One region of the Delftia sp. WY8 genome, then DNA from elsewhere that is predicted to be linked to it. Evidence: predicted binding sites of a transcription regulator. Region 1 holds the regulator's gene; each other region holds the start of a gene.
What was found. Region 1 encodes FNR, which switches genes on or off when oxygen is low (the NO sensors DNR and NnrR bind a similar motif). Its sites were predicted from a motif close to TTGATNNNNATCAA; they were not measured.
Positions count from the first base shown of each region.

Region 2: the regulator FNR is predicted to act here: its motif matches at 4,439-4,452, upstream of G4D77_RS08125 (FeoA family protein).
Region 3: the regulator FNR is predicted to act here: its motif matches at 3,372-3,385, upstream of G4D77_RS13675 (DASS family sodium-coupled anion symporter).

Region 1 covers NZ_CP049795.1:1,074,765-1,084,530, forward strand. The annotation lists gene G4D77_RS04815 (sulfite exporter TauE/SafE family protein) at 1-363, shown strand, start outside; gene G4D77_RS04820 (bifunctional diguanylate cyclase/phosphodiesterase) at 327-2,813, opposite strand; gene G4D77_RS04825 (cyclic di-GMP phosphodiesterase) at 2,810-4,054, opposite strand; gene G4D77_RS04830 (sulfite exporter TauE/SafE family protein) at 4,228-4,953, opposite strand; gene hemN (oxygen-independent coproporphyrinogen III oxidase) at 4,959-6,341, opposite strand; gene fnr (fumarate/nitrate reduction transcriptional regulator Fnr) at 6,503-7,222, shown strand; gene G4D77_RS04845 (hypothetical protein) at 7,304-7,591, opposite strand; gene G4D77_RS04850 (FixH family protein) at 7,773-8,087, opposite strand; gene ccoG (cytochrome c oxidase accessory protein CcoG) at 8,145-9,599, opposite strand; gene ccoP (cytochrome-c oxidase, cbb3-type subunit III) at 9,677-9,766, opposite strand, start outside.
Region 2 covers NZ_CP049795.1:1,761,986-1,771,751, reverse strand. The annotation lists gene kynA (tryptophan 2,3-dioxygenase) at 1-619, opposite strand, end outside; gene G4D77_RS08145 (amino acid aminotransferase) at 616-1,821, opposite strand; gene G4D77_RS08140 (amino acid permease) at 1,897-3,336, opposite strand; gene G4D77_RS08135 (Lrp/AsnC family transcriptional regulator) at 3,475-3,945, shown strand; gene G4D77_RS08130 (YkgJ family cysteine cluster protein) at 3,970-4,290, opposite strand; gene G4D77_RS08125 (FeoA family protein) at 4,486-4,851, shown strand; gene feoB (ferrous iron transporter B) at 4,848-6,791, shown strand; gene G4D77_RS08115 (hypothetical protein) at 6,806-7,000, shown strand; gene G4D77_RS08110 (YkgJ family cysteine cluster protein) at 7,051-7,398, opposite strand; gene G4D77_RS08105 (hypothetical protein) at 7,493-7,711, opposite strand; gene argF (ornithine carbamoyltransferase) at 7,753-8,685, opposite strand; gene G4D77_RS08095 (aspartate aminotransferase family protein) at 8,696-9,766, opposite strand, start outside.
Region 3 covers NZ_CP049795.1:2,968,133-2,977,898, reverse strand. The annotation lists gene rpsK (30S ribosomal protein S11) at 1-350, shown strand, start outside; gene rpsD (30S ribosomal protein S4) at 441-1,064, shown strand; gene G4D77_RS13695 (DNA-directed RNA polymerase subunit alpha) at 1,177-2,175, shown strand; gene rplQ (50S ribosomal protein L17) at 2,362-2,754, shown strand; tRNA gene G4D77_RS13685 (tRNA-Met) at 2,776-2,852, shown strand; gene G4D77_RS13680 (hypothetical protein) at 2,935-3,252, opposite strand; gene G4D77_RS13675 (DASS family sodium-coupled anion symporter) at 3,547-5,052, shown strand; gene G4D77_RS13670 (alkylhydroperoxidase domain protein) at 5,065-5,652, opposite strand; gene G4D77_RS13665 (CMD domain protein) at 5,649-6,341, opposite strand; gene G4D77_RS13660 (putative FMN-dependent luciferase-like monooxygenase) at 6,338-7,450, opposite strand; gene G4D77_RS13655 (dipeptide ABC transporter ATP-binding protein) at 7,431-9,122, opposite strand; gene G4D77_RS13650 (ABC transporter permease) at 9,119-9,766, opposite strand, start outside.

The DNA.
Region 1 (9,766 bases):
TTCATCTCGGGGCTGGTGGGGGCAGGCGGGGCCTTCATCAGCGTGCCCTTCATGATGCGCTGCTCGGTGCCCATGCACATGGCCGTGGGCACCAGCGCGGCGCTGGGCTTTCCGATTGCCGTGGTGAATGCGGCAGGCCTGATCTTCACAGGCGCGGGTGACGCGGGGCGCCCCGAATACTCGCTGGGCTACCTGTGGCTGCCGGCCCTGCTGGCACTGGCCTGCTGCAGCGTGCTGACCGCACCGCTGGGCGCGCGGGCCGCGCACCGGCTGCCCGTGGCCCAGCTCAAGCGGATCTTCGCCACGCTGCTGTTCGGCCTGGCCGCCTACATGCTCTGGAAGGGCTTGAGCGCGGGCAGCTGAGCGCTTGCCACCTGGGCCATTCTCTGCCGGTAGGCGATGGCGCCAATGCCGGCGCGCTGGGCCTGCAGGCATTCGCCGAATTGCTCGCGCGGCAGGCCCGGCGCGCACAGAAAGCCCTGGAAATAGTGGCCCTGCATGCGGTGGATGGCCGTCAGCTGCTCGTGCGTTTCCACGCCCTCGGCCACGATCTCCACGCCCAGCGCCAGACCCAGGCTGATGATGGCGCCGACGATGGCCTGGTCGCCCTCGTCGCTGGGCAGGCCGCGCACGAAGCTCTGGTCGATCTTGATCTTGGAGATGGGCAGCTTCTTCAGATAGGCCAGGTTGGAGTAGCCGGTGCCGAAGTCGTCGATGACCATGCCCACGCCCAGATCGGCGATCTGGCATACGCGCAGCGCCATGTCCTGTGCATCCTGCAGCAGGATGCTTTCGGTCAGCTCCAGCTCCAGCAGATGGGGTTCCAGGCCGTAGCGGCGCAGCAGCTCGGTCACGCGCTCGACAAAGCCCGACTGGCGAAATTCCAGCGCCGAGACGTTGACCGACACCTTGATCGGCATGCCCTGCTTCTGCCAGCGCGCAGCCTCCTGCACCGCCTGCTCCATGACCCAGGCGCCCAGCGTGACGATGTAGCCCGACTCCTCGGCCAGCGGGATGAAGACACCGGGCGAGACCACGCCGAATTCGGGGTCGGTCCAGCGCAGCAGCGCCTCGGCCGCGACGATGCGGTCGCTGTCGATGTGCACCTGGGGCTGGAAGTACACGGCCATGCGGCCATGCTCCAGCGCCTGGCGCATGGCATGCTCCAGCTTCATGCGCGACAGCAGGCCCGCGCTCATTTGCGGCTGGTAGAAGCTGAAATGGCCCCGGCCCCGCTCCTTGACGCGGTACATGGCCGTGTCGGCCTGGCGGATCAGCTCGTCCAGCGTGAGGCCGTCGGCCGGGTACTGGGCCACGCCGATGCTGCACTGCACGGAAAAACCCAGGCCGTCGAGCAGGAAGGGCCGCTCCATCTCCTGCAGGATGCGCCTGGCCACCGCTGCAGCCAGCTCGGCGTTGCAGCCGTGCAGGTAGAGCACGAACTCGTCGCCGCCCAGGCGGCACAGGATGTCTACCGGCCGCATGCAGTCGCTCAGGCGCTGCGCGACCAGCTTGAGCACTCGGTCGCCGAACTGGTGGCCCAGCGAGTCGTTGATGATCTTGAAGCGGTCCAGGTCGATGAACAGGATGCTGAACACCGTGCCGCCTGCGCGTGCGGCCTCGATGGCCGCATCCACGCGCTCCGTGAGATTGAGCCGGTTGGGCAGGCCGGTGAGCGCGTCGCTGTAGGCCAGCTGTTCGATGCGCTGCTGTGCCACGCGCTGCTGGGTGAGGTCGCGCATGAAGCCGATGCTCTGCACCACGTCGCCCTGCGCATTGCGCAGCGGAACCCAGGACAGGCGCACGGCGCAGCGCGCACCGCCGGCCTGGCGCAGCCACAGGTCGCCCTCCCAGAAGCCGCCTTGATGCCACTGTATGCGGGCCAGGTCGCCCAGCGTGTCGGATGGGTCTTCGGCGGCTTCGAACAGCGATTCCACCGTGCGGCCCTGCACGGGCATGCCGCCCAGCAAGCGTTCGCAGGCCGGGTTGGTACGTGCCACGTCCATGTGGCCATCGGCGATGAAGATGCCGTCCAGGCTGGACTCGAAGACCCGCGCAGCCAGCTCCAGGCCCGCCTGGGTCTGGGCCTCGGCCGTGATGTCGCGGAAGGAGAAAATGCGCCCCATGGGCAGGCCCCGGCGCAGCTGGGGCACGGCGCGGCGCTCCAGGATGCGGCCGTCGCGCAGGTCCAGTACGTCGGACGCTTCCATCAGGGGCTGGGCCGACAGCAGCTTCAACTGCTGCGCGTAGGACTCGGCATCGCGCACCTGGCCGGCCAGGTGATCAAGGATGGCCGCGTCGTTGCGGCGCACCAGCAACGCCTCGGGAATTCCCCAGAGCGTGGCGAATCGGTGGTTGAAGGCGCGGATGCGGCCATCGGGATCGCACACCAGGATGGCGTCGGCCGCCGACTCCAGCGTGGCGCGCAACTCGCCCAGCAGGCTTTCGAATTCGGCCTCGTGCAGCGCCTGCTCGCGCCTGTCCAGCATGCTGACCAGGAGCACCTCGCCGTCGAGCGCGCGCACGCGCATCTCCACGGGCGCCAGCTGGCCGTCGGCACGGCGCACCTCGGAAATGAACTGGGCGCCGGCCTGCCAGTTGAAAGGGTCGCTCCAGAACGCCTGCTGCTGCGGCGTGGCGGCCAGCACCTGCACGGGCAATCCCACGGCGGCATCGGTCTCATAGCCGGTGACGGATTCGCTGGCGGCGTTGGCGCGCAGCACCTTCAGGCTGCGGGCATCGATCAGCCACAGCGCCTCCTGCAGTGCATCGAGCAGGCGGGGCCAGGCGCGGTTGAGCGCTTGCTTGTTCAAGACGCCACCTTCGGCGGATCCAATTCCACCGCCCGTTCAAAGTAATAGCAGACACGCCGGCGCGGCGACAGATAGTCCAGCGCGTCGCGCGGCAACTGCGCAGGAGCCACGCCCCGGCGTATGCCCAGCGCGGGAAACAGCTCCAGCGCCAGCACGGGCGCCTGGGCGGCCGGCACGCTGGCGTCATGGACCATCACCGAAGGCTTGAGCGGCCGTGATGCATTGACGGACATGACCATGGCATGGCGCCCATCGGTCAGCTCCACCACCGAGCCCGGCGGGAACACGCCCATCATGCGGATGAAGCCATTGAGCACGGGCGCGGCGAACTTGTCGCGCAGCCGGCTGAACAGCATGGACAGCGCCTCGTGCGGCGTGTGCGGCGTCTGCGCATCGCCGGGATTGCACAGGCGGTCATAGGTGTTGACCAGGGCCAGGATCTGGCCCGTGAGCTCCATGTCCTCGGCCACCAGGCTCAGCGGGAATCCCGTGCCGTCGGCCCATTCATGGTGCTGTGCGATGGCGGTGGTGACCTGGGCCGACAGGCCCATGCGCATGGCGATGGCGACCGATTCACCCACATGGCGCTCGTAGCGGTCGCGCAGCGCGTCGGGCACGGAAGACTCCAGGGCCAGGCCGTGCATGCCTTCGGCGCCGGCCACCGGCTTGCCGGCATCGTGCAGCAGCGCCGCCAGGCCCAGGTCGCGCAGCAGCGCAGCCTCCAGGCCCAGGGCGCGGCCCAGCAGCAGGCCGAGCACGGTCACGTTGACGGCATGCACGCTCTGGTTGCTGCCCACGCCATCGGACAGGAGGTGAATCGCCACGTCCTGCGGGCCGGCCAGTTCGGCCAGGCAGCCGTCGACCAGGGCTTCGGTGGGCATGCGCGCCTGCTCGGGCGCGCTGGCAAGGGTGGTTTCGATGGCCACATAGCCACGCTCCACCTTCTGAAAGCGCGCATTGCAGTCCTCCAGCCGGCCGCGCCAGTTGGGCACGGACAGCAGCAGCGGCGCTGCGGGTGAGGGTTCCTCGGCGGGCTCGGCTGCAGCGGCCGCCACAGCGGGCAGCGGCTGCGGCGGCGGAGTGCGCACCTCGGCCGGCCAGGCGTCGCTTTTGTGCGGAACGCAGCGCACCGCCTCCAGGCCCAGGGATTTCAGGGTCTGGATCTGTGCGCTGGAGGTGATCTTGAAGCTGCTGACCGGAAAGGGATGGTTCAGCCATCCAACATCGAGCTGGACAAACATGCCCGGACGGAGGTCTCGGATATCGATGAGGACGGAATGGTTCACGCGCGGCAACGGCCCCGAGGCTGAAGGAATCGGCAAATGTAAGCCGATGATTCGGGCATTATCTCCAGTTCTGAGGGCCTTGCAGGCAATCCGCGACCCTCAGGACCAAGTCTGTCCCCCGCTGTTGTTCATCGGCACCAGAGACTGGGCTTGTAGATCAGGTCCATCCACAGCGCCCACACGGCCACGCCCACCAGCATCAGGCCGGCCAGCCGCGTGCCCCATTCGGCACGCAGGCCGTTCAGGCGCTGGCGGCCCAGCCGCCACAGCCAGGGGCCGGCCACCAGCCACAGCCCGCTGCCCACGCCAAAGGCCGCCATGGCCGATGCGCCCTGCAAGGGGCCACCGCTGAGCGCGGCGACCAGCACGGCCGAATACAGCAGTCCGCAGGGCATAAGCGCCCAGGCATAGCCCGCCGCCAGCGTGCCGCCAGGGGCGGACACCCAGGGCTGCACGCGCCGCCAGGCGGCGCGGCCCGCAGACTCCAGCCAGGCGGGCTGGCGGGCCTGCACCATCATGGCCAGGCCCCAGGCCATCACGGCGACATGGGTCAGCGTCCAGAACGGCTGCAGCGCCGTGGTCTGGCTGGTGAGCCAGGACAGGCTTTCCATGGCCAGCGCCGAGGCAGCGCCCAGGCTGGCATAGCCGGCCAGCCGCCCGCCATGGAACAGCGCCGTGCGCAGCCACAGCCGGCTTTGCAGTCCATGGACGGCGACCACCTGCCCACCACCCTGTACCGTGCCCTGCCCCGCCCCGCCCGTGACCACGCCGCAGGGCGCGGCGCACATGGCAAGGCAATGGGGCCCGCCGACGAGCCCCATGATCAAAGCGGTCCAGAGCAGCGACAACAGCATGGGGCCTAGATGATCCTCGAAAACCGCGCCCGGTTTTTGTCGGCCTGCAGATATCGGTCAAACAGCATGGCCACGCCACGCACGAAGTACCAGCCCATGGGCGTGACCTGGAATCCCTCGTCGCTGATCTGCACCAGCCCCTTGGCCTGCAGGTCCTGAAGCGCCGCCAGCTCGGGGGCGAAGTACTCGCGAAAGCCCAGCAGCCAGGCCTGCTCCATGGGCTCGAACAGCACGGCGCCCTGGCACATGATGGCCATGATGACGGCGCGCCGCACCAGATCATCGCGCGACAGTGCCAGGCCGCGCACCACGGGCAGGTGGCCGGCGTCGATGGCGTCGTAGTACTCCTCCAGCGTCTTGGCGTTCTGGCTGTAGCTGGCCCCCACCTTGCCGATGGCCGACACGCCCAGCGCAATCAGGTCGCAGTCGGGCTGGGTGCTGTAGCCCTGGAAGTTGCGATGCAGCCGGCCCTGGCGCTTGGCCACGGCCAGCGCGTCCTCGGGCAAGGCGAAGTGGTCCATGCCGACGTAGACATAGCCGCCGTCCATGAAGGCCGCGATGGAGCGCGAGAGCATGGCCAGCTTGTCGGCGCCCTGGGGCAGGTCCTCGGCCGCGATGCGCCGCTGCGGCTTGAAGCGCTCGGGCAGGTGGGCATAGGCATAGAGCGCGATACGGTCGGGCCGCAGCGCATTGACCTGGGCCAGCGTGCGCTCGAAGGACTCGGGCGTCTGCTTGGGCAGGCCGTAGATCAGGTCCACGTTGATGGAGGCAAAGCCCAGCTGCCGTGCCGCTGCCACCAGCGCGAACACCTGCTCGGCCGGCTGCACGCGGTGCACGGCGATCTGCACCTGTTCGTCGAAGTCCTGCACGCCGAAGCTCAGGCGGTTGAAGCCCAGCTCCTTGAGCACGGCCAGGCGTTCGACGCTGACGGTGCGCGGATCGACCTCGATGGAGTATTCGCCGCCCGGCTCCAGCTTGAAATGCTCGCGCAGCAGGGCCATCAGCGTGCGCAGCTCATCGTCCGAGAAGAAGGTGGGCGTGCCGCCGCCCAGGTGCAACTGGCTGACGGCCTGGCCCTTGCCGCAATGGGCCGTGTGCAAGGCCATCTCGCGCGCCAGGTAGTCCAGGTAGACGGCAGCGCGATCGTGGTGGCGCGTCACGATCTTGTTGCAGGCGCAGTAGTAGCACAGCGACTCGCAGAACGGCACATGCACATACAGCGACAAAGGCATGGCTCGCGCTGCGGTACTCGATTTGCGGTGTTCAAGTGCCAGGATATAGTCTTCAGCACCGAAAGCCTCCACGAAACGATCGGCCGTGGGGAACGAGGTGTATCGGGGCCCCGGTACGTCGAAGCGACGCAGCAGCTCTGGGGTGACAGCGGTCATGGGTTTTTTCCTCTAATGTCGTCCACTGTGCCGCAGCCCATTGGCCGCGTCCTTGACTCATATCAAGAGTTGTTCGCGGCAGTGCTGCGACAATTTGATCCAACTCATCGCCATCCACGAGGTCACCGCCGGCGCACTGCTGCGCCGCTGATGTTTACTCCATGAACCTTCAGACCATCAAAGCATCCTGTTCCAATTGCAACCTGCGCGAGCTGTGCATGCCCATGGGCCTGGATGCCGAGCAGATGCAGCGCATCGACGACATCGTGGCCACGCGCCGCAAGGTCAAGCGCGGCGGCCTGCTGTTTCGCAACGGTGAGTCCTTCACCTCGCTGTACGCCATCCGCACGGGCTTCTTCAAGACCTGCGTGGCCACCGAGGACGGGCGCGACCAGGTCACGGGCTTTCAGATGGCCGGCGAGATCATCGGCCTGGATGGCATCGTCAACGACCACCACACCTGCGATGCGGTCGCGCTGGAAGACGCCGAGGTCTGCGTCATGCCCTTCGACAAGCTGGAGGACCTGTCGCGCGAGGTCACGGCCCTGCAAAACCATGTGCACAAGGTCATGAGCCGCGAGATCGTGCGCGAGCACGGCGTGATGCTGCTGCTGGGCAGCATGCGTGCCGAGGAGCGCCTGGCCGCCTTCGTGCTCAACCTGGTGCAGCGCCTGCACGCCCGGGGCTTTTCCAAGTCGGAACTGGTGCTGCGCATGACGCGCGAGGAAATCGGCAGCTACCTGGGCCTGAAGCTGGAGACGGTGAGCCGCACCTTCTCGAAGTTTGCCGAAGAAAACATCATCGAGGTGCGCCAGCGCCATCTGCGCATCCTGGACACGGACGCGCTCAAGCGCATCGTCAACAGCCAGCAGTGCCAGTGAGGCCGCAAGGCCCCGCCCCCCGGCAATGAACAAGGCCCGCGATCGCGGGCCTTGTTCATTGCCATTGCAGTGCACGCAGGTTCAATCGCGCCCCAGGCCCTGCATGGCCAGATTTGGGTCCGGCTCGGAGACCACGCCGTCGTTGAGATCGTGCGTGGAGCGTCCCAGCATGGTGGTCATGAGGCTGGACAGCATGGTCACGCCCCAGAAGGCGAAGAAGGCCAGCGTGTAGATTCCCTGCCGCGACCAGCCCAGGTCGCCGAGCCAGTGCAGCTCCAGCGGGTCCACGAAGGCGAATACCAGCATCTCCATCACGGCGGCGGCCAGAAAGGCCGGCCAGGCAATCCACATCCAGCGTTGGGCCAACATCAGCGATCTCCTTGAGCTGTCGAGGGGTGGCTTTCATTGTGCGCGCCGCCCGCGCACCGTGCCAAGCCCTGCGCACCCTGCACTGCCTGTAGGAAACCCTTGGCCCTCGCGCATGCTGGAGATGCCATCCACCATGCAAAAAGGCCGCGACTGCGGCCTTGTGCACGGCATTTTCCTGCGTTCAGCGGTCCGTGGGATGGTCCTGCGCGGGCGTGGCCGCGTGGTTGCGGCCGGTGACCGCGGGCGCCAGGCTCTTGGGCACTTCGCGCACGCCATCGGCACGCTCGTTGATGGTGATGCCATTGCGGTAATAGTCAGGATCGATCACGGGATCGGCGCCATTGATCGCAATGACGGCCGTGACCACGCCAGCCACCACGACGGCGGCCGGGCCGGCCACCACGAGCCAGACATGGGCGAACTTCCACCAGGGCTTGCCGGCGTCCGGATGCGAAGGGGCCGTGGCGGGCGCGGAGACTGCGGGACTGGAAGACATGGATAACCTCTTTCTTTCAAACAGCCGGCGCAGCCTGGGCGGCGCCGGCCAGACATATCACCGGGGCACCAGGAAGACGGCCTTTTCGGACGCGCGTCCCGCGCCTGAATGCACGGCATCGATATCGAAGAATACGGTGTGCGAGCCCGGCTCGGCGGAACCGTAGGGAATCTGCAGCCGCGCCGCAATGCCGCGCGTCTCGGCAGGGCCGACCTCTACCTCCTGCTCGGACGCCAGCTCCAGCCCGTCGAGGCCATGGGCGCTGATGCGGTAGCGCTGGGCCTGCTCGGTGGCATTCATGATCTGCAGGCGGTAGACATTTTCCAGCTTGCCGCCCGCGACGATGCGCGACAGCGATGCCCGGTCGCGTATCACGTCGACCTTGACCGACTGGCGCAGCGCCAGGCTCACGATCATGGCCATGCTCAGGCCGATCAGCACGGCCGAGTAGACCAGTACGCGCGGACGGAAGATGCGGCGCAGCACCTGGGCCCGCCGCCACATGCCGGCCATGGCGTTCTGCGTGGTCAGCCGGATGAGGCCGCGCGGATACTCCATCTTGTCCATGATGGAATTGCAGGCGTCTATGCACAGACCGCAGCCTATGCATTCGTACTGCAGGCCGTTGCGGATGTCGATGCCCACGGGGCAGACCTGCACGCACATCTTGCAGTCGATGCAGTCGCCCAGGCCCTGGGCCTTGTAGTCAACCTTCTTGGTGCGCGGCGCGCGCGGCTCGCCCCGGCCCGTGTCGTAGCTGACGATCATGGTGTCGCGGTCGAACATGGCGCTCTGAAAGCGCGCATAGGGGCACATGTACTTGCAGACCTGCTCGCGCATGTAGCCGGCGTTGCCATAGGTGGCGAAGCCGTAGAACAGCACCCAGAAGACCTGCCAGCTGCCCTGCAGCGCCAGCAGCTCGCCGCCCAGCTCGCGGATGGGCACGAAGTAGCCCACGAAGGTGAAGCCGGTCCACAGGGCAATGGCAATCCACAGCAACTGCTTGAGCGACTTCTTCCAGAGCTTTTCAAAAGTCCAGCCGTTCTTGTCCAGGCGCATGCGCGCGCTGCGGTCGCCCTCGACCTTGCGCTCCACCCACATGAAGATTTCGGTGTAGACCGTCTGCGGGCAGGAAAAGCCGCACCACAGGCGACCGGCCACGGCCGTGAACAGGAACAGCGCCAGCGCCGAGATGATCAGCAGGCCCGCCAGGTAGATGAAATCCTGCGGGTACAGCACCAGCCCGAACAGGTAAAAGCGCCGCGCACCCAGGTCGAACAGCACCATCTGGCGCTGCCCCCATTCCAGCCAGGGCAGGCCATAGAAAACCAGTTGGGTGAGAAACACCAGAGCCCATCGCCAGCGTGCGAAGACACCGCTGATGGAGCGCGGGTAGACCTTCTTCTCGGACTCGAACATCGACACCAGCTGGCCCGGGTCCGGGTCGGCAGGCGTGATCGGAATGACTTTGCGGGGAGGCTTCCCGGCATCATCCCCGTTCTCGGGCTTCATGGTGGGTTCCTTGGTTTTTTGGAATATCTGAAAACTCAAAAGGCAAAAAGGCGGCGCCGCAGCGCCGCCCCCTGTCCTTATTGACGGACTGCGCCGTCTTTGTGCGACATGCCCCAGACATAGGAGGCAAGCACCGCGATCTGCGCCTCGGTCAGCTTGTCCTTCTG
Region 2 (9,766 bases), 690 kb from region 1:
CGACCTCGGGGCTGGCCGTGTAGGGCAGGGTCCAGTCGCGTTCCAGGTGCCCGGCAGGAATGGCCAACCCCTGGCGTGCCAGCAGGCGCAGGGCCTCGTCATAGAGGGAGGGCGAGCGCCATGCCGCCTCCACCTGGGCCAGCAGATCGGGCCGGTGGGCATGGGGCTGGAGCATGGCGGCATTCTTGTTGCCCAGCGCGAACTCGATGCAGCGGTACTGGTAGCTCTGGAAGCCGCTGGAGCTGGCGAGATACGGGCGCATGGCCGTGTACTCGGTAGGCGTCATGGTGGCCAGCACGGACCAGGCGCCGACCAACTGCTCCATGATGCGGCTCACGCGGGCCAGCATCTTGAAGGCATCTGCATGGTGGTCGGCCGCCACGGCGGCCGTGGCCGCGCCCAGCTCGTGCAGCATCAGCTTCATCCACAGCTCGCTGGTCTGGTGCTGGATGATGAACAGCAGCTCGTCATGCGTGGGCGACAGCAGTTGCTGTGCGCCCAGGATGGAGTCCAGCTGCAGGTAGTCGCCATAGCTCATGGACTGGCTGAAATCCAGCTGTGCCCTTTCCTCGGCGACGATGCGCTCGGTCAGGCCGCCATGGACGGGGCAGCCGCTCATTGCGGCGACTCCAGCACCGTGGCAATGGCGTCGGCCACGTACTGCACGTTGGCGCCGGACAGGCCCGACATGCACATGCGGCCCGAGCGGATCAGGTACACGCCATGCTCGTCGCGCAGGCGGTGGACCTGGGGCTCGGTGATGCCTGTGTAGCTGAACATGCCGCGCTGGGTCAGCAGGAAGCCGAAGTCGCGCCGCTCGCCAAAGCGCTCCTGCAGCGCGCTGTGCAGCTGGGCGCGCATGTCCTTGATGCGCCCGCGCATCTGCGCCAGCTCCTGCGCCCATTGGGCGCTCAGCTCGGGCGATGCCAGCACCTGCTGCACCAGGCGTGCGCCACGGGTGGGTGGCGAGGAATAGTTGCTGCGCACCGTGGCCTTGAGCTGGCCCAGCACATTACCGGCCGTGGACGCGTCGTTGCAGACCACGCTGAGGCCGCCCACGCGTTCGCCATACAGCGAGAAGTTCTTGGAAAACGAATTGGCCACGAAGGCCTGGGCGCCCGCGTCGGCCAGGGCGTGCACGGACCAGGCGTCTTCATCGAGCCCATCGCCAAAGCCCTGGTAGGCCATGTCCACAAAGGGGATCAGGCCGCGCTCCACGATCACCGGGATCAGTTGCTGCCACTGCTCGCGCGACAGGTCCACGCCCGTGGGGTTGTGGCAGCTGGCATGCAGCAGCACCACGCTGCCCGAGGGCAGTTCGCGCAGCGTCTGCAGCATGGCGTCGAAGCGCAGGCTGCCCGTGGCCGCGTCGTAGTAGGGATAGCTGTGGGTGCGCAGTCCCGCGCCCTGAAAGATGGCCAGGTGGTTGTCCCAGGTGGGATCGCTGAGCCAGACCTCGGCGCCGGGGAAATAGTGCTGGATGAAGTCCGCGCCCAGCTTGAGCGCGCCCGAGCCGCCCAGGGTCTGCACGGTGGCGATGCGCTGGCTGCGCACGGCCTCATGACCGGCGCCGAACACCAGGTCCTGCACCAGCTGGCGGTAGGGAGCAATGCCTTCGATGGGCAGGTAGCCGCTGGGGCTTTGCTCGCGGGCCAGGGCATCGCCGGCCTGGCGCACGCAGTCCAGCACGGGCAGGCGGCCGGCCTCGTCGAAATACAGGCCGATGCTCAGGCTGACCTTGTCGGTGCGCGGGTCCTGCTGAAAGGCTTCCATCAGCGACAGGATGGGATCTCCGGGGTAGGGAGGGACGTGGCTGAACATCGAGGCGCGGGCGGTATCGAGGGGGGCAAGAGTCGTCATGTGTCTAAGGCAGAGAGAGAAACGGGAGGCCGGATGTCACCGGGCGGGAACCTGGGCTTGGGTGGATGTTGGGGTCTGGGTTGGGGTTGGGGTCTGAAGGGAGGGCTGGCCGGCCGGCCGGCGATACCAGATGGCGTAGACGGCGGCCAGCAGCAGCAAAAAGGGCAGGCCCGTGAGCACGGTCAGGCGGAATACGTCGGTGAACAGCGTGGACACCAGGGCGGCCAGCATCAGCGCCGCGCCCAGCAGCGTCAGCACCGGAAAGCCCCACATGCGAAAGGCCAGCGGCTTGTTGCCCTGGCGCACCCAGTGGATGCGGAAGAACAGGTGGGTCACGAAAATCATGAACCACGTGAACATGGCGCCGAACATGGCCACGGCCATCATCAGCATGAAGGACTGCTCGGGATTGATGATGTTGAACAGCGTGGCCACGGCAATGCCCAGGCACGACAGCAGCAGCGCCGGCAGCGGCACGCCGCGCGAGTTCACGCGGCCCAGCACGGCGGGCGCATGGCCGGCGCGCGAGAGGCTGAACATCATGCGGGTGGTGATGTACAGCTGGCTGTTCATGGCCGACAGGGCGGCCACCAGCACCACGAAATTGACCACGCTGGCCGCGCCGGGCAGGCCGATGATCTCCATCACCTTGACGAAGGGGCTGCCCTCCTTGCCGGCGGCCGACCACGGCACGATGGCCAGCATCAGCGCGATCGTGGCCAGGTAGAACACCACCAGGCGCACCATGGTGGAGCGGAAGGCGCTGGTGACGGCGCGCTGCGGGTCCTTGGCCTCGCCGGCGGCCACCGCGATCATCTCGATGCTCAGGTAGCTGAAGATGGCGATGATCACGCCCACCCAGGTCCCCCACAGGCCGTTGGGGAAGAAGCCGCCGTTGTTGACGTAGTTGGCAAAGCCCACGCCGTCCGGACGGGCGCCGAACACCACCCAGGCGCCGACCACGATGAAGGCCGCGATGGCGATGATCTTGATCATGGAGAAGCTGTACTCCACGGCGCCGAAGGCCTTGACGCTCATCATGTTCACGCCGATGAGCGCGCCCGAGAAGATCACCACCCAGGCCCAGCGCGGCACCTCGGGGAACCAGTAGCCCATGTACAGGCCCACGGCCGTCACCTCGGTGCCCACGGCCAGCACCACGCAGGCCCAGTAGGCATAGCGGACCATGAAGCCGGCCATCGGGCTGATGTAGTGCTCGGCATAGGCGCCGAACGAGCCCGAGGTCGGGTGGGCCACCGTCATCTCGGCCAGGCAGCCCATGAGCAGCAGCGAGATCACTGCGCCGATGGCATAGCTGATCAGCACGCTGGGCCCGGCAAAGCCGATGGCAAAGCCGCTGCCCAGGAACAGGCCGGTGCCGACGGCACCGCCGATGGCGATCATGGTCATCTGTCCGGCGGACAGCTGCTGTTTGAGTCCGGCTTCGCGCTGGACGATGTCTTCGAAGGCTGGCATGGGTTGTTGTCTCCGTTGCTGTGGGGGGCTTCGGAGGCGGATGCTATGGACGGCCTTCGCGGGACGTTTAGTAGTTATCCCTAAATCGACTTGATCTTGGATAAGTTATTCTGTGAAACATGAATTCATAGGTGGTTTATGCCAATCGACATCGACAGAACGGACCGGCTGCTGATCCGCGCCCTGCAGGACAACGCGCGGCTGACCTCGGGTGAGCTGGCGCAGCGTGTGCATTTGTCGCAGTCACCGTCATGGCGGCGCATCAAGCGGCTGGAGGACGAGGGCGTGATCACCGGCTACCACGCCGCGCTGAGCCGGCGCGCCATAGGTTTTGGCGTGCTGGCCTTCGTGATGGTGGGCATAGACCACCAGAACGAGGAGTCCTCGCGCCATTTCCAGGAAGCGGTCTGCGCCATTCCCGAGGTCGTGATGTTCCATGGCATCTCGGGGCCGGAGGACTTCCTGCTGGTCGTCGTGGCGCGCGATCTCGACGCCTATTCCGATCTGCTGCTCAGCCGCCTGCACCGGCTGCCCGGCGTGCGCCAGGTGCACACGCATTTCTCGCTGCAGGAATTCAAGGGACAGCTGGCGGGGCTGCCGGTGGAATGACGGCTGGTGGCGCCTGGCAGGCTGCTAGAGCAGGCCGCTGTCCAGCGCCTGCATGCCATGGCGCACGCGCACGCGGTTGCAGGCATCGCTGCCGGCGGCGAACTCGCGGCAGGGCGAGGGGCGCCATTCATAGATGCCGCAATGGGCCTTCTCGCCCACCTTGCCGACCAGGGCCGCGCAGCGGGGACGCGCCCAGTCGGTTCCGCGCATGCGGCAGGTGTGGTCGGTGACTTCCTCGGCCAGCCCGGCTGGCACGCGGCCGCCCTGCGCCTGCGACTCGTGCACGGAAAAGTCCACGCGAAACGATGCGCAGCAGGCGCCGCAGCTCAGGCAGGGATGGGTCATGGCGTGGGGAGGGGAGTGCGCAAAGGCCGTGTCGGCGTCGGCCGCCATTGTGCCGCGCGCCGCCCGCCTGGGCCCGCCAGGGGGCAAAGCCGGGAACGCAAAACCCTGTCCCGCACTCCGATACCATGCGCGGTCCCGCCGCCCGGGTTCGATCAAAATCAAAATGAGAATAAAAATCAATTGATACAACACGCCATGCATTCGATGAACCCCGCGACGGACGCTGCGGCTCCGTCCACGCTGTCCGCGCCTCCCATGTCCTCCTCTGCTGCCGTTGCCGCCGTTGCTGCCACCACGGCCATCACGGCCATCACCCTTGATGCCCTGCCCCGCCAGGTATCGGCGCGCGTGGTCGAGCTCCATGCCGCACGCGATGCCAGCGAGCAGGAACTGCTGCTGCGGCTCATGGAGATCGGCTTTCTGCCCGGCGAGCCCGTGCGCATCCTGGCCGCGGGCTTTCCGGGCGACGACCCGCTGGCCGTGCGCGTGGGCCAGACCACGTTCGCTTTGCGCCGCCATGAGGCGGCCCTGGTGCGCGTGGCGCCGGAGGCGGTGGCATGAGCGCGTCGTCCTCTCCCAAACTCATTCAGCCGCTGCAGCCTGCCCAGGGCGGCGGCGGCAGCGGTGATTCCGCACTGCGCCTGGCCCTGCTGGGCAATCCCAACTGCGGCAAGACGGCGCTGTTCAACCTGCTGACCGGCGCACGCCAGAAGGTGGCCAACTACGCGGGCGTGACCGTTGAGCGCAAGGAAGGCTGGCTGAGCACGGCCAGCGGCCGGCGCGTGCGCGTGCTGGACCTGCCGGGCACCTACAGCCTGCATGCGCACAGCGAGGATGAGCGCATCACGCGCGACATCGTCTCGGGTCGCCATGCGCGCGAGGCGCCGCCCGAACTGCTGGTCTGCGTCACCGACGCCACCCATCTGCGCCTGAACCTGCGCCTGGTGCTGGAGGCCCAGCGCCTGGGCCTGCCCATGCTGCTGGTGCTCAACATGAGCGACATGGCCAGGCGCCAGGGCATCGATATCGACCGCGAGGCGCTGTCACGCGCCCTGGGCATGCCCGTGCTGTCCACGGTGGGCGTGCGCCAGGACGGCGCGCGCGAACTGCTGCAATGGCTGGACGGCCCCGAAGCCCGCGCCCTGGCGGCGCCGCAGCTGCAGGCCCCGGCCCGCCCGGGCGATGCGCGCGAGCAGGTGCTGGCCCTGCACCAGCAGGTGGCCCGCATCATGGCCGACTGCGTCAAGGAGCCCGTGGTGGACACCCGGCGCGACGACCGCATCGACGCCGTGGTGCTGCACCCGCTGTGGGGCATGCTGCTGCTGGCGGCCACGCTGTTCCTGATGTTCCAGGCCGTGTTCAGCTGGGCACAGCCGCTGATGGATGGCATCGAGGGCGGCGTTTCGGCCGTCTCGGCCCTGGTCAACGAGCACATGCCCGAAGGCGCGCTGCGCAGCCTGCTGGCCGATGGCGTGATCGCCGGCACGGGCGCCGTGCTGGTCTTCCTGCCGCAGATCCTGATCCTGTTCCTGTTCATCCTTGCACTCGAGGATTCGGGCTACCTGCCGCGTGCCGCCTTTTTGCTGGACCGCATCATGGGCAAGGTCGGCCTGTCGGGCCGCTCCTTCATTCCGCTGCTGTCCAGCTTCGCCTGCGCCGTGCCCGGCATCATGGCCACGCGCTCCATCACCAGCTGGCGCGACCGCCTGGTGACCATCATGATCGCGCCGCTGATGACCTGCTCGGCGCGCCTGCCGGTCTATGCGCTGCTGATCAGCGCCTTCATTCCCGAGCGCACGGTGGGCGGCATCTTCAACCTGCAGGGCCTGGTGCTGTTCGCGCTGTACGTGGCCGGCATCGCCAGCGCCATGGCCGTGGCCGGCGTGGCCAAGCTGGTGGGCCGCAGCGCCGGCCCCACGCCGCTGCTGATGGAGCTGCCCTCCTACCGCTGGCCCAGCCCGCGCAGCCTGGCCCTGGGCCTGTACGAGCGCGCCATGATCTTCCTGCGCCGCGTCGGCGGCATCATCCTGACCGTGAGCATCGTGCTGTGGTTTCTGGCCAGCTACCCGGCGCCGCCCGATGGCGTCACCGAAGCGGCCATCCGCTACAGCTTTGCAGGCCGCATCGGCGGCTGGCTGGAGGTGGTGCTGGCGCCGATCGGCTTCAACTGGCAGATCGCCATCGCCCTGGTGCCCGGCATGGCCGCGCGCGAAGTGGCCGTCAGTGCCATGGGCACGGTCTATGCACTGTCCGCTGCCAGCGACGAGGCCATGGCCGAGCAGCTGGGGCCGCTGATCGCCCATACCTGGTCCCTGGCCACGGCGCTGTCGCTGCTGGCCTGGTTCGTGTTCGCGCCCCAGTGCATTTCCACGCTGGCGGCCGTGCGGCGCGAGACCAATGGCTGGCGCTATCCGCTGCTGATGACGGGCTACCTGTTCGCGCTGGCCTACCTGGCCAGCTTCATCACCTACCGCGTGGCCCTCGCGCTGGGCGCGGGCTGAGGAGGGCCTTGAGCATGTGGCAAAACATCATCGTGGGCGTGATCGTGGTGGTGGCGGCCGTGTCCCTGGTCTGGCGCTACCTGCCGGCGCGTTGGCGGCTGAAGGCCGGTCAGCTGCATCCGTCGCTGGCGCCCAAGGACGGGGGCGGCTGCGGCGGCTGCAGCGCCTGCGGCGGAGACAGCTGCGCACCGGACAGGCGCCAGCCATAGCGCCAGATCGGTCGCCAGGCCGGTCGCCGGGCCGCCGGCCGGTTGCACGCTCAGGCAGCGGCCAGCCAGATGCGGGCGCCGTCATCCAGCGCAGGCAGGCCATGCGCCAGGCGCGCAGCGTTGCAGCGGTCCGTGCCCATCTCGAATTCCCGGCAGGTCGATGAGCGCTGCTCGTAGATGCTGCATGCCACCTGTTCGCCGCAGCGGCCCGTGAGGGCCGTGCAGCGCACGGGGCGGCGCTCGGTGCCGTTCATGCGCCAGCGGTTGCCGTGGACCTCATGGGCCAGTTCATCGGGAACGGTGCCGCCCATGGAGCGCAGTTCGTAGACGGAAAATTCGACACGGAAGTGTTCGCAGCAGACGCCGCAGTTCAGGCAGGGATGCAGGGCTTCGGACATGGAAGTTCTTCTTCGGGAGACAGCAGGGCACGCACAGGCTTGCCGCGCCCGGTGCCCGGGGCGGCGCATAAGGCTGGGAAGAGGGGGTGCGGCCCTAGGTATGGCCCTGGAGGAACTTCAGATAGAAGGTGTGGATGCGCACGAACAGCGCACGCACCCGGGCCGCGAAATGCCGGCGCGGCCCGAAGAAGGAGGGCACGCGCGTATGGCGTGCAATGTGCGGATGGCGCAATGCGCAGCCGCCCAACGGAAACACCGCCTGGGGGCGCTTGGCCTGCAGGCGGTGTCTGGAGTGTTCGTGGCTCAGGTGCATGGGTGTGGGGGAATGCGCCTGGGCCAAAGGAGTGGGCGTGATCAGCCCGGCTGGCGGCCCAGCAGCAGGTACTCCATCAGTGCCTTTTGCACGTGCATCCGGTTCTCTGCCTCATCCCAGACCACGGACTGCGGCCCGTCGATGACCTCGGCCTGCACTTCCTCGCCACGGTGGGCGGGCAGGCAGTGCATGAACAGGGCGTCGGCACGCGCGGCGGCCATCATCTCGGCATCCACGCACCAGTCGGCGAAGGCCTTCTTGCGGGCCTCGTTCTCGGCCTCGTAGCCCATGCTGGTCCACACGTCGGTGGTCACCAGGTCGGCGCCCTTGCAGGCATCCAGCGGGTCCTTGAAGACCTTGTAGCAGCCCTCGCGCGGCGCCTTGCCGCCAAAGGCCAGCTTCTCGTCCACCTCGTACCCGCCCGGCGTGCTGACGTGGACGGTGAAGCCCAGCAGGTCGGCCGCCTGCAGCCAGGTGTTGGCCATGTTGTTGCCGTCGCCGACCCAGGCGACGGTCTTGCCCTGGATCGAGCCGCGGTGCTCGATGAAGGTGAAGATGTCGGCCAGGATCTGGCAGGGGTGGAACTCGTTGGTCAGGCCGTTGATGACGGGCACGCGCGAGTACTCGGCAAAGCGCACGATCTTGTCCTGGCCGTAGGTGCGGATCATCACCAGGTCGGTCATGCGGCTGATGACGCGCGCGCTGTCCTCGATGGGCTCGGCGCGGCCCAGCTGGCTGTCGCCCGTGGTCAGGTGGACCACCGAGCCGCCGAGCTGGTACATGCCGGCCTCGAAGCTCACGCGGGTGCGCGTGCTGGCCTTCTCGAAGATCATGGCCAGCGTGCGGTCGCTGAGCGTGTGGTGCTTTTCGTAGTTCTTGAACTTCTTCTTGATCAGGGCCGCGCGCTCGAGCACATAGGCGTACTCGTCGGCCGTGAAGTCGGAAAACTGCAGATAGTGCTTGATGGCAGTCATAGGCAGGTCCTCATTCGGACAGGAATTGCACGATCAGGGGCTTGAGCTTGGCGACCACTTCGTCGGCCTCGGCCTCGGTCATGATCAGCGGCGGCACCAGGCGCACCACGGTGTCGGCGGTCACGCTGAACAGCAGGCCGGCTTCGGCGCCACGGCCCAGCAGGGCGCCGCAGGGCTTGTTCAGCTCGATGCCGATGATCAGGCCCTGGCCGCGCACATCGACCACGCCCTTGACGTCGGCCAGCTCCTTTTGCAGCGTGGACTTCAGGCGGTCTCCCACCTTGGTGGCATGGGCCAGCAGGCCGTCTTCTTCCATGATGCGGATGGTTTCGATGCCCGCACGCATGGCCAGCGGATTGCCGCCGAAGGTGGAGCCGTGGTTGCCCGGCTGCAGCACGGTGGCCGCCTTGCCATGGGCGACGACGGCGCCGATGGGCACGCCCGAGCCCAGGCCCTTGGCCAGGGTCATCACGTCGGGGACGATGCCGGCCCACTGGTGGGCGAACCACTTGCCCGTGCGGCCCATGCCTGCCTGGACTTCGTCGAACATCATCAGCCAGCCGTTGGCATCGCACAGGGCGCGCACCTGCTGCATGTACTCGATGCGCATGGGGTGCAGGCCGCCTTCGCCCTGGATGGGCTCCATCATCACGGCCACCACGTCGGGGTTGCCGGCCGTGGCCTGCTGCAGCGCCTCGAAGTCATTGACCGGCACGCGCAGGAAGCCGTCGAGCAGCGGGCCGAAGCCGTCGCGCACCTTGGGGTTGCCCGTGGCCGTCATGGTGGCGATGGAGCGGCCGTGGAAGGCATGCTCGTAGACCACGATCACCGGCTTGGCGATGCCCTTGTCCACGCCGTACTTGCGCGCGATCTTGATGGCGGCCTCGTTGGCCTCCAGGCCCGTGCTGCAGAAGAAGACATTGGTCATCTTCGCGCGCTCGGTCAGCAGCTTGGCCAGCGTTTCCTGGCCAGGCACATGGTAGTAGTTGGAGGTGTGGATGAGCTTGGCCACCTGGTCCTGCAGCGCAGGCACCAGCTTGGGGTGGTTGTGGCCCAGCGTATTCACGGCAATGCCGCCCAG
Region 3 (9,766 bases), 1.9 Mb from region 1:
AGAACATTTCGGACGGCATTGCCCACGTGCACGCTTCGTTCAACAACACGATCATCACCATCACCGACCGCCAAGGCAACGCTCTGTCGTGGGCCTCGTCGGGTGGCCAGGGCTTCAAGGGTTCGCGCAAGTCGACTCCCTTCGCTGCCCAGGTGGCTTCGGAAGTGGCTGGTCGTGCTGCCATCGAACAGGGCATCAAGAACCTGGACGTCGAAATCAAGGGTCCCGGTCCCGGCCGTGAATCCTCGGTTCGCGCCCTGGGCGCCCTGGGCATCCGCATCACTTCCATCGCGGACGTGACGCCGGTTCCCCACAACGGCTGCCGCCCTCAAAAGCGCCGTCGTATCTAAGCTTTTTCACCAAGCCCACCGCCGCCCAGATGTGTAACATCGCGGGCGGCTCCCGTGCTTGTGCACGGCAGATGACACAAAGGAAATCAAGTGGCACGCTATATCGGCCCCAAGGCCAAACTCTCCCGCCGTGAAGGCACTGACCTGTTCCTGAAGAGCGCACGTCGCTCGATCGCCGACAAGTCCAAGTTCGACACCAAGCCCGGCCAGCACGGCCGCACTTCCGGTCAGCGTACTTCCGACTTCGGCCTGCAGCTGCGTGAAAAGCAGAAGGTCAAGCGCATGTACGGCGTGCTGGAAAAGCAATTCCGCCGCTACTTCGAAGCCGCCGACAAGAAGAAGGGCAACACCGGTGCCAATCTGCTGTCGCTGCTGGAGTCGCGTCTGGACAACGTGGTGTACCGCATGGGCTTCGGCTCGACCCGCTCGGAAGCGCGTCAGCTGGTGTCGCACAAGGCCATCACGGTCAACGGCCAATCCGTCAACATCCCTTCCTACATGGTGAAGGTGGGTGACGTGGTCGCCGTGCGTGAAAAGTCCAAGAAGCAGGCCCGCATCGTCGAAGCCCTGCAACTGGCTGGTCAAGTCGGTTTCCCCGCATGGGTGGAAGTGTCGGCCGACAAGGCTGAAGGCACGTTCAAGAAGTCGCCTGACCGCGACGAGTTCGGTGCAGACATCAACGAATCCCTGATCGTTGAGTTGTACTCGCGTTAATTCCGCGCAGCGACATTTCTGTAAAACCGTCCCCCAGCCGCGAGGCATCGCGCTGGGGTGCTTCACCAGCCTTACCGGTGTAACGAGCCGGGGGTATTGAGAGGAAGTCTGCATGCAAACCAATTTGCTGAAGCCCAAGACGATCAATGTCGAGCAGCTTGGCCACAATCGCGCCAAAGTTGTTCTGGAGCCGTTTGAGCGTGGCTACGGCCATACGCTGGGCAATGCCCTGCGCCGTGTCCTGCTCTCGTCCATGGTGGGTTACGCAGCGACGGAAGTGACGATTGCTGGTGTGTTGCACGAGTACTCGTCCATTGACGGTGTCCAGGAAGATGTGGTCAACATCCTGCTGAACCTCAAGGGTGTGGTGTTCAAGCTGCACAACCGCGACGAGGTCACGCTCTCCCTGCGCAAGGATGGCGAAGGCGTCGTGACGGCGCGCGACATCCAGACGCCCCACGACGTGGAAATCATCAACCCTGATCATGTCATCGCCAACCTGTCGCAAGGCGGCAAGCTGGACATGCAGATCAAGGTCGAGAAGGGCCGCGGCTATGTGCCCGGCAATGTGCGCCGCTATGGCGACGAGTCCACGAAGTCGATCGGCCGTATCGTGCTGGACGCTTCGTTCTCGCCCGTCAAGCGCGTGAGCTACGCCGTCGAATCGGCCCGCGTTGAACAACGCACCGACCTCGACAAGCTGGTGGTGGAGATCGAAACCAATGGTGCGATCACTGCCGAGGACGCCGTGCGCGCCTCCGCCAAGATCCTGGTGGAACAGCTCGCCGTGTTCGCTCAGCTGGACGGCGGCGATATCGCCAGCGTCTTCGATGCTCCGGCCGGTGGCCGTGGTGCCGCAACCGCCTTTGATCCCATCTTGCTGCGTCCCGTGGACGAGCTGGAACTCACCGTGCGTTCGGCCAACTGCCTCAAGGCAGAGAACATCTACTACATCGGCGACCTGATCCAGCGTACCGAAAACGAGCTGCTCAAGACCCCCAACCTGGGTCGCAAGTCGCTCAACGAGATCAAGGAAGTCCTGGCTTCCCGCGGTCTGACGCTGGGCATGAAGCTGGAGAACTGGCCGCCTGCTGGCCTGGAAAAGCGCTAAGCACTATAATTGCGGGCTCTCCTTTTTGGAGAGCCTCAGTGCCTCGGGCAGTACCTGATACGGCTGCCCGAATTAATCAACAACTTGCGCAAATTCGGTTGAGGCAAGCTGCAGATCCGGTAACGGGTCCAGGCTTGCATCCTTGTTTGCGCAAGCCCTAATTACATATTTTAGGAATAAAGCACCATGCGTCACGGTCACGGCCTCCGCAAACTCAATCGCACCTCTTCGCACCGCCTGGCGATGCTGAAGAACATGATGAATTCGCTCATCGAGCACGAAGCCATCAAGACCACCGTTCCCAAGGCCAAGGAACTGCGCCGCGTGATCGAGCCCATGATCACCCTGGCCAAGGTCGACACCGTTGCCAACCGCCGCCTGGCATTCGACCGCCTGCGCGACCGCGACAGCGTGACCAAGCTCTTCAACGAGCTGGGCCCCCGCTTCGCAAAGCGTCCTGGTGGCTACACCCGTATCCTGAAGATGGGCTTCCGCGTGGGCGACAACGCCCCCATGGCCTTCGTGGAACTGGTCGAGCGCGCTGAAGAAGGCGCCGCCGAAGCCAAGGCAGCTGAATAATCTGCTATAATTTTGGAATACCGCGCGATGGAGCAGTCTGGTAGCTCGTTGGGCTCATAACCCAAAGGTCGGAGGTTCAAATCCTTCTCGCGCAACCAAATTGAAAAGGGCTACGACAACTGTCGTAGCCCTTTTTTCATGCCCTCGCGCCAGGGCAAAGGCCAGGCAGACAGCCCGGCATCAGCCGCCCAGCTGGTTGCCGATGCGCTGGCCCAGCCGCAGGCGCACGCGGTGGGCGATTTCCTGGGCGGCATCGGGGCTGAGCACCTCGCTGATGTGCAGCAGCTCGGTGTAGTGCATGTACAAGAGGCCGCGCAGCGTCTTGAAAGCGGCCTCGTGGTCGCCGCCGCAGACGCTGGCGTCATCGGCCAGCACGCGCTCCACCACGCCGGCCTGCAGCAGCGGGATCTTGCAGATGACGGCGTGGCGGGCGATCTCCAGGTCGATCTCCTGGAGCCGGCATTCCCATTCCTCGGGCAAGAATCGGTTGGCTGGCATGTCGGCTTTTCTCCTTTTTTCACTGCATGGGTACACCGGGGCGAAAGGCACCCGGTCTGGGGATGCTGTCATGTGAGCGGGGCTCGGTGGCCTGGGTCGCCAGGTTTACTGGCCCGGCCTTGATGCCTGTCAAACTTCGGTGGCGCAGGCGCCCGCTGGAAGCCGGGCTCATGCTGCACTGCATCATGATGTCAGTCATGCGGCGCGGCCGCCAGTGCCCGTGCAGGCTGGTGGGCTTTTGCTCCCGGCAGGCCATGCTCTCTCGGCGCCGCTCCGGCAACGCAAAGGATCCACATGCTCGAGAAGATTGCCTCGCTGTTCCGCTACTTCAAGTCGGCCGTGCCGTTCCGGCTGGTGCCGGCGCTGATCGCCACCGCCGTGCTGTTCGGGCTGCTGCTGGTGCCCGTGCCCGAGGGGCTGACGCCCAAGGCCTGGCAGCTGGTGGCCATTTTCCTGACCACCATCGTGGCCATCATCCTCAAGGTCATGCCCATTGGCGTGATGGCCTTGATGGCCATCGTGATCGTCTCGCTGTCCCAGGTCACGTCAGGCTCGTCCAAGGGCGCAGTCACCGATTCGCTGAGCAGCTTTTCCAGCCCGCTGATCTGGTTGATCGTGGTGGCCATCCTGATCTCGCGCGGCCTCAAGAAGACGGGGCTGGGCAACCGCATCGGACTGATGTTCATCGCGCTGCTGGGCAAGCGGACCATCGGCATCGGCTACGGCCTGGCGATCTGCGAGCTGGTGCTGGCACCGTTCACGCCCAGCAACACGGCGCGCGGCGGCGGTATCGTGCACCCCATCATGAAGTCCATCGCCAATGCCTTCGAGTCGGACCCGGCCAAGGGTACGCAGGGCAAGGTGGGCACCTATCTGGCCCTGGTCAACTACCACGCCAATCCCATCACCTCGGCCATGTTCCTGACCGCCACGGCGCCCAATCCGCTGGTGGTGGACTTCGTGGCCAAGGCCACGGGCCAGGCCCTGCACCTGAGCTGGACCACCTGGGCGCTGTACATGCTGCTGCCGGGCCTGCTGTGCCTGCTGCTGATGCCGCTGGTGATCTACCTGCTGTCGCCTCCCGAACTCAAGGCCACGCCCAATGCCGTGGAGTACGCGCGCAGCGAGATGGCCCGCATGGGGCCGCTGTCGGGCAAGGAGCGCGTGATGCTGGGCACCTTCGGCCTGATGCTGCTGCTGTGGGCCAACGTGCCGCAGATGCTGTTCGGGCCTGCCTTCACGCTGGACCCGACGGTGGTCGCCTTCCTGGGCCTGTTCGTGCTGATCATCACGGGCACCATCGACTGGGATGACGTGCTGTCCGAGAAAAGCGCCTGGGACACGCTGGTGTGGTTCGGCGCCCTGGTCATGCTGGCCGAGCAGCTCAACAAGCTGGGCGTGGTGTCCTGGTTCGCGGTGGGCATGAAGAACGCCATCGTCGCCAGCGGTCTGGACTGGCTGCCGGTGGCGGCCATCCTGGTGGGCGTGTTCGTGTTCTCGCATTACCTGTTCGCCAGCACCACGGCCCACATCAGCGCCATGATGCTGGCCTTCCTGACCGTGGGCGCGCAGCTGATTCCGGCCGACTATGTCGTGCCCTTCATGCTGATGATGACGGCCGGCTCGGCCATCATGATGACGCTGACCCACTACGCCACCGGCACTTCGCCCATCATCTTCGGAAGCGGCTATGTCACGCTGGGCAACTGGTGGCGCGTGGGCGCGGCCATGTGCGTGATCGAGCTGCTGGTCTTTGCCGTGGTCGGCAGCGCCTGGTGGAAGCTGCTGGGCCTGTGGTGAGGGCGAAAGCCCTCATGCGGTGGTCCGTGGCTCGCCCAGCGACAGCATGAGCCGGTTGGCCCAGTTGAAGAAGGCCGTGCCGTGCAGCACATCGGAGATGGCGGCATCGTCCAGGCCGGCGGCGCGCAGCGCATCGATGTGGGCGGGCTCCAGCGCAGGCGGCGTCTGGGTCAGCGCCACGGCCGCCGTGACGATGGCGTTCCAGCGCGGCCCCAGGTCCGTGCCCGGACCCTCGTCGAGCAGGCGCTGCACGTCGCCGCCCCGGCGCGAGAAGTGCGTGGCAAAGCGCGCATGGACCGAGGCGCAGTAGATGCAGCCATTGGCGCGCGAGGTGGCAGCGGCCGCCAGCTCCCGCTCGGCACGCGGCAGGCCGGCGTCGGGGTTGTAGAAGATGTCCTTGTCGGTGCGCGTGCGTGCGCCCAGCGTGTCGGGGTCGCGCGCCAGCAGGCGGAAGTAGGGGGACTGCGCGCGTGAGGCATCGACCAGGCCTGCATGGTGGCGTTCGGTCAGCTCGCTTTCGTCCAGCGGCTCAATCCATGGCAGCCAGTCGAGCTGTTCCTGGGTGAAGACCTGGGGAGCGGCGGAGTTCGTTGAGGTCATGGCTGGGCTTGCAGGGTGGGTTGATGGGCTGCCGGGGACGCGGGGCGTGCAGTCAGCACGCGCAACCCCGCGACCACGCGGATCTGGAAGGACAGGAAGGACGCCAGCTGGGACACGATGACGATGTCCGTCTCGCTCCAGCCCGCCTGTTGGAGCGCCTGCAGGGCCCCGGCGCTGGCGTCGCGCGGGTGGTAGGCCAGCAGGTGCGCATGGGCCAGCGCCGCGGCCAGGCGCGCGCCCAGCAGCGCGGCATGGGCCGGGTCCACGGCATAGGCGGGGCCGCTCTGGTCCTCGCGGCTCAGCGGGCCTGCCGGGTAGCGGCCGTACGGCCCGTGCGGGCCGCTGCCGGGCTGAAGGCTTTGTGCACGGCCCCGCACGACTTCGGATGCCACGGCGGCAGCCAGTTCCGCATCTTCGGCCGCCAGCGCCTTCGCATAGAAGGCGGCGCTGCGCGGCTCGCCATGCAGCCCGGCCGTGAAGGCGGCCAGGGCCAGCCGCTCGCGCAGCGAGACCGTGCCGGGCACGGGCTCGGCGGGCGTGAACAGGGCGGCAAAGCTTTGCTGGGCCTGCGTGCGCGCCTCGGTGCGGTGGCGGCGCACGCGGTCCAGGGCGCTGCCGGGGGTGATGCCGGCGAGGTGGTCGATGACGTCGTCCGGAAAACGGGGCTGTACGGTGGTGTTCATGGTCATGCGGCTTGCAGCAGTCCGGCCCGGGCTGCGGGGAGGGAAGAGGGTGCCTGCAGATCTGCACGGCGCCAGCCCAGGGCTGGCGCCACATGGGCGGCCGTCAGCTCGATGGAGCGCAGGATGGCGTCGTGCGGCGGGTCGATGGAATGCACCTGGAAGACGATGTCGCTCACGCGCGCCAGCGCCGTGTCGGCGCGCAGCGAGGCGATGACCTCGTCGGGCGTGCCCACATGCACGTCGTAGGCGGCGATGAGATCGGCCAGCGGCGCCTGCGGATCGACGCGGGCCGCCCACTGCGAGGGCTGGGCGGCATGGCGCCGGGCCACGCGGCGCAGGCCGGCCTCGGCCCAGCGCAGCGCCTCGTCTCGGCGGTCGGCCACGAACAGCGTGCGCGAGCCCAGGATGCGCGGCGCCCGCCCTGCGGGCAGGCGGGCGAGGTAGGCGTCGATGATGGGGTTCTGGATCTCGGACAGCGTGGCCTGCGGCGCGCCTTCGGGCCGTGGCTGGGTGCGCGACAGCATCAGGCCGTCGCCGTTGGCCCCGGCCCGCGCGCCGCCCTCGGCCGAGAACGTGGCCTGCCAGACGCGCTCCAGCAGCTGCGGCGCGGCCGGGTACAGGTGCACGCCACCGGCCAGCGCGCGCCCGGCCCAGGCGTCCTGCAGCACGCCGAAGTTGCGCGCGAAGACGGCGCCGCGCTCGGCGCCCTGCACGCCAAAGGCCTCGAAGGATTCGGCCGTGCCGCCCGTGCCCAGGCCCACTTCCAGGCGGCCGCCGGTCAGCAGGTCCAGCACGGCCGCATCCTCGGCCACGCGCAGCGCGTTTTCCAGCGGCAGCGTGATCACGCCCGTTCCGATGCGGATGCGCCGCGTGCGCGCCGCCACATGGGCCAGGAAGACGAAGGGCGAGGGCAGGCCGCCCTCGCTTTCATGGAAATGGTGCTGGGCTACCCAGGCCGAGTCGAAGCCCTGGGCCTCGGCATGGGCGATCTGCTCGGCCACCAGGCGGTAGCGCTCGCCGGCCGGCGCATCGTCGAGCAGGCGGCTGAAGAAGCCCAGGCGCGGGCCGGTGCGGGAGCCGTGGCCACGGTTGGTATCAGGCGGGGTGAGGGACAAAATCAATGCTCCTTTTGCCGGGAATGGCGTCCATGAGTTCGCGTGTGTAGTCGCTGGTGGGGCGCTGGAACACCTCCTCCACGCTGCCCGCGTCCACCACCCGGCCCGCGCGCAGCACCGATACCGTGTCGGCGATCTGGCGCACCACGGCAAGGTCGTGCGAGATGAAGAGATAGGTCAGCCCCAGGTCCTGCTGCAGCTGGGCGAGCAGGGCCAGGATCTGCGCCTGCACCGTCACGTCCAGGGCCGATACGGCCTCGTCCAGCACCAGCACCTGCGGCTGCAGCACCAGGGCGCGCGCAATCGCCACGCGCTGGCGCTGGCCGCCCGACAGCGCATGCGGGCGCCGCTGCAGCACGGCGGCCGGCAGGCCCACGCGCTCCAGCATGTCGTGCACGCGCCGGCGGCGCTCATCGGCCGGCAGCGGGTCGAAGTTCAGCAGGGGCTCCTCGATGATGTCGAACACGCTCTGGCGCGGGTCCAGAGAGCTGAACGGGTTCTGGTAGACCAGCTGCACGCGGCGGCGCAGCTGGCGCAGGGCCTCGCCGCGCAGGCCCGTGACCTCGGTGCCTTCGATGCGGATGCGGCCCGCCGTGGGCCGGCCCAGGCCCACGATGGCGCGGATGGTGGTGGTCTTGCCCGAGCCCGACTCGCCCACGATGGCATGCGTGCTGCCCCGGCGCACGCGCAGCGACACGCCGTCCACGGCGCGGAAGATGCCGCGCCCGTGGGCCGAGGCATGGCCGGGGGCCGCGAACTCATGCACCAGGTCCTCGACCTCGATGGCCCAGTCATCGGTGGTGGCGGGCCTGGGCGTGCGGCGCGGTGCGGGCGCCAGCGAAGGCGCATCGGCCAGCAGCCGCCGCGTATAGGCGCTTTGCGGATTGCGCAGCAGCTCCAGCGTGGGGCCCTGCTCCTGGATGCGGCCGCCCTGCATGACGACCAGGCGGTGCGAGCGGTCGGCCGCCACGCCCAGGTCATGCGTGACCAGCAGCACGGCCGTGCCGGTCTCGCGGCGCAGCGCGTCGATCAGGTCCAGGATGCGCCGCTGCACGGTCACGTCCAGCGCGCTGGTGGGCTCGTCGGCAATGATGAGGGCGGGCCGCAGCGCAATCGCAATGGCGATCAGCACGCGCTGGCGCATGCCGCCCGACAGTTCGTGCGGATACTGGCGTGCGCGCAGCGCGGGCTGGGACAGCCCCACGCGGGCCAGCAGCTCCAGCACGCGCGCCTGCACGGCCGTGCGGTCGCGCAGTCCGTGGATGCGCAGGATCTCGCCCACCTGGTCGCCCACCGTGCGCACGGGGTTCAGCGACATGGTGGGGTCTTGCGGCACCAGGCTGACCACGCGGCCGCGGATGGCGTTCCAGCGTGCGGCCGGCCAGCCCGAGACCTCGGTGCCCTGCAGGCGGATGCTGCCGTGCTCGCGGTGGCCGTTGTCGGCCAAAAGGCCGATCACGGCCTGGGCCGTGGTGGTCTTGCCCGAGCCCGATTCGCCGACCAGGGCCACCACCTCGCCCGGCGCCACGGAAAACGACACGCCGTGCACCACGCGCTGCGCCTGGCCTGCGGCATCGCGGTAGGCCACGGCCAGGTCCTGCACTTCGAGCACGGGAGCGGTCGTTGCCACCGCTGGTGTGGCGTGGATGCGTTCCTCGATGGCGGCGCTCATGCAGGCCTCCGTGCGAAGGCCGTGGCGATGCGGTTGGCCGCCAGCACCACGGCCACCACGATCAGGCCCGGCGCCGTGGTCAGCCACCAGGCGGTGGCGATGTAGTTGCGGCCTTCGGCGATCAGCAGCCCCCATTCGGGCGTGGGCGGCGGCGCGCCGTAGCCCAGAAAACCCAGCGTGGAAATCGCAAGGATCGCCGAGCCGAACTGCAGCGCCGCCATGGCGATGACCGACGTCAGCGAGTTGGGCAGCACATGGCGCCACAGCACGGCGGCAAAGCGCCCGCCGCTGCCAAAGGCGGCCTCCACGTAGTCGGAGCGGCGCACGCGCACCACCTCCGAGCGAACCAGGCGCGCGAAGCTGGCCACCGAGACCACGCCCACGGCAATGGCCGCGTTGATGGTGCCAAAGCCCAGCACGATGATGATGGTCAGCGACAGCAGCAGCGAAGGCACGGCCAGCAGCACATCGACCAGGCGCATCAGCGCATCTTCCGTGCGCCCGCCCGTGGCCCCGGCCAGCAGGCCGATCAGCGTGCCCACGGCCAGGCCCACGCCCACGGCCACGAAGGCGCCCGACAGCGAATGCACGGCGCCATGCACCACGCGCGCCCACAGGTCGCGCCCCAGCGCGTCCGTGCCCAG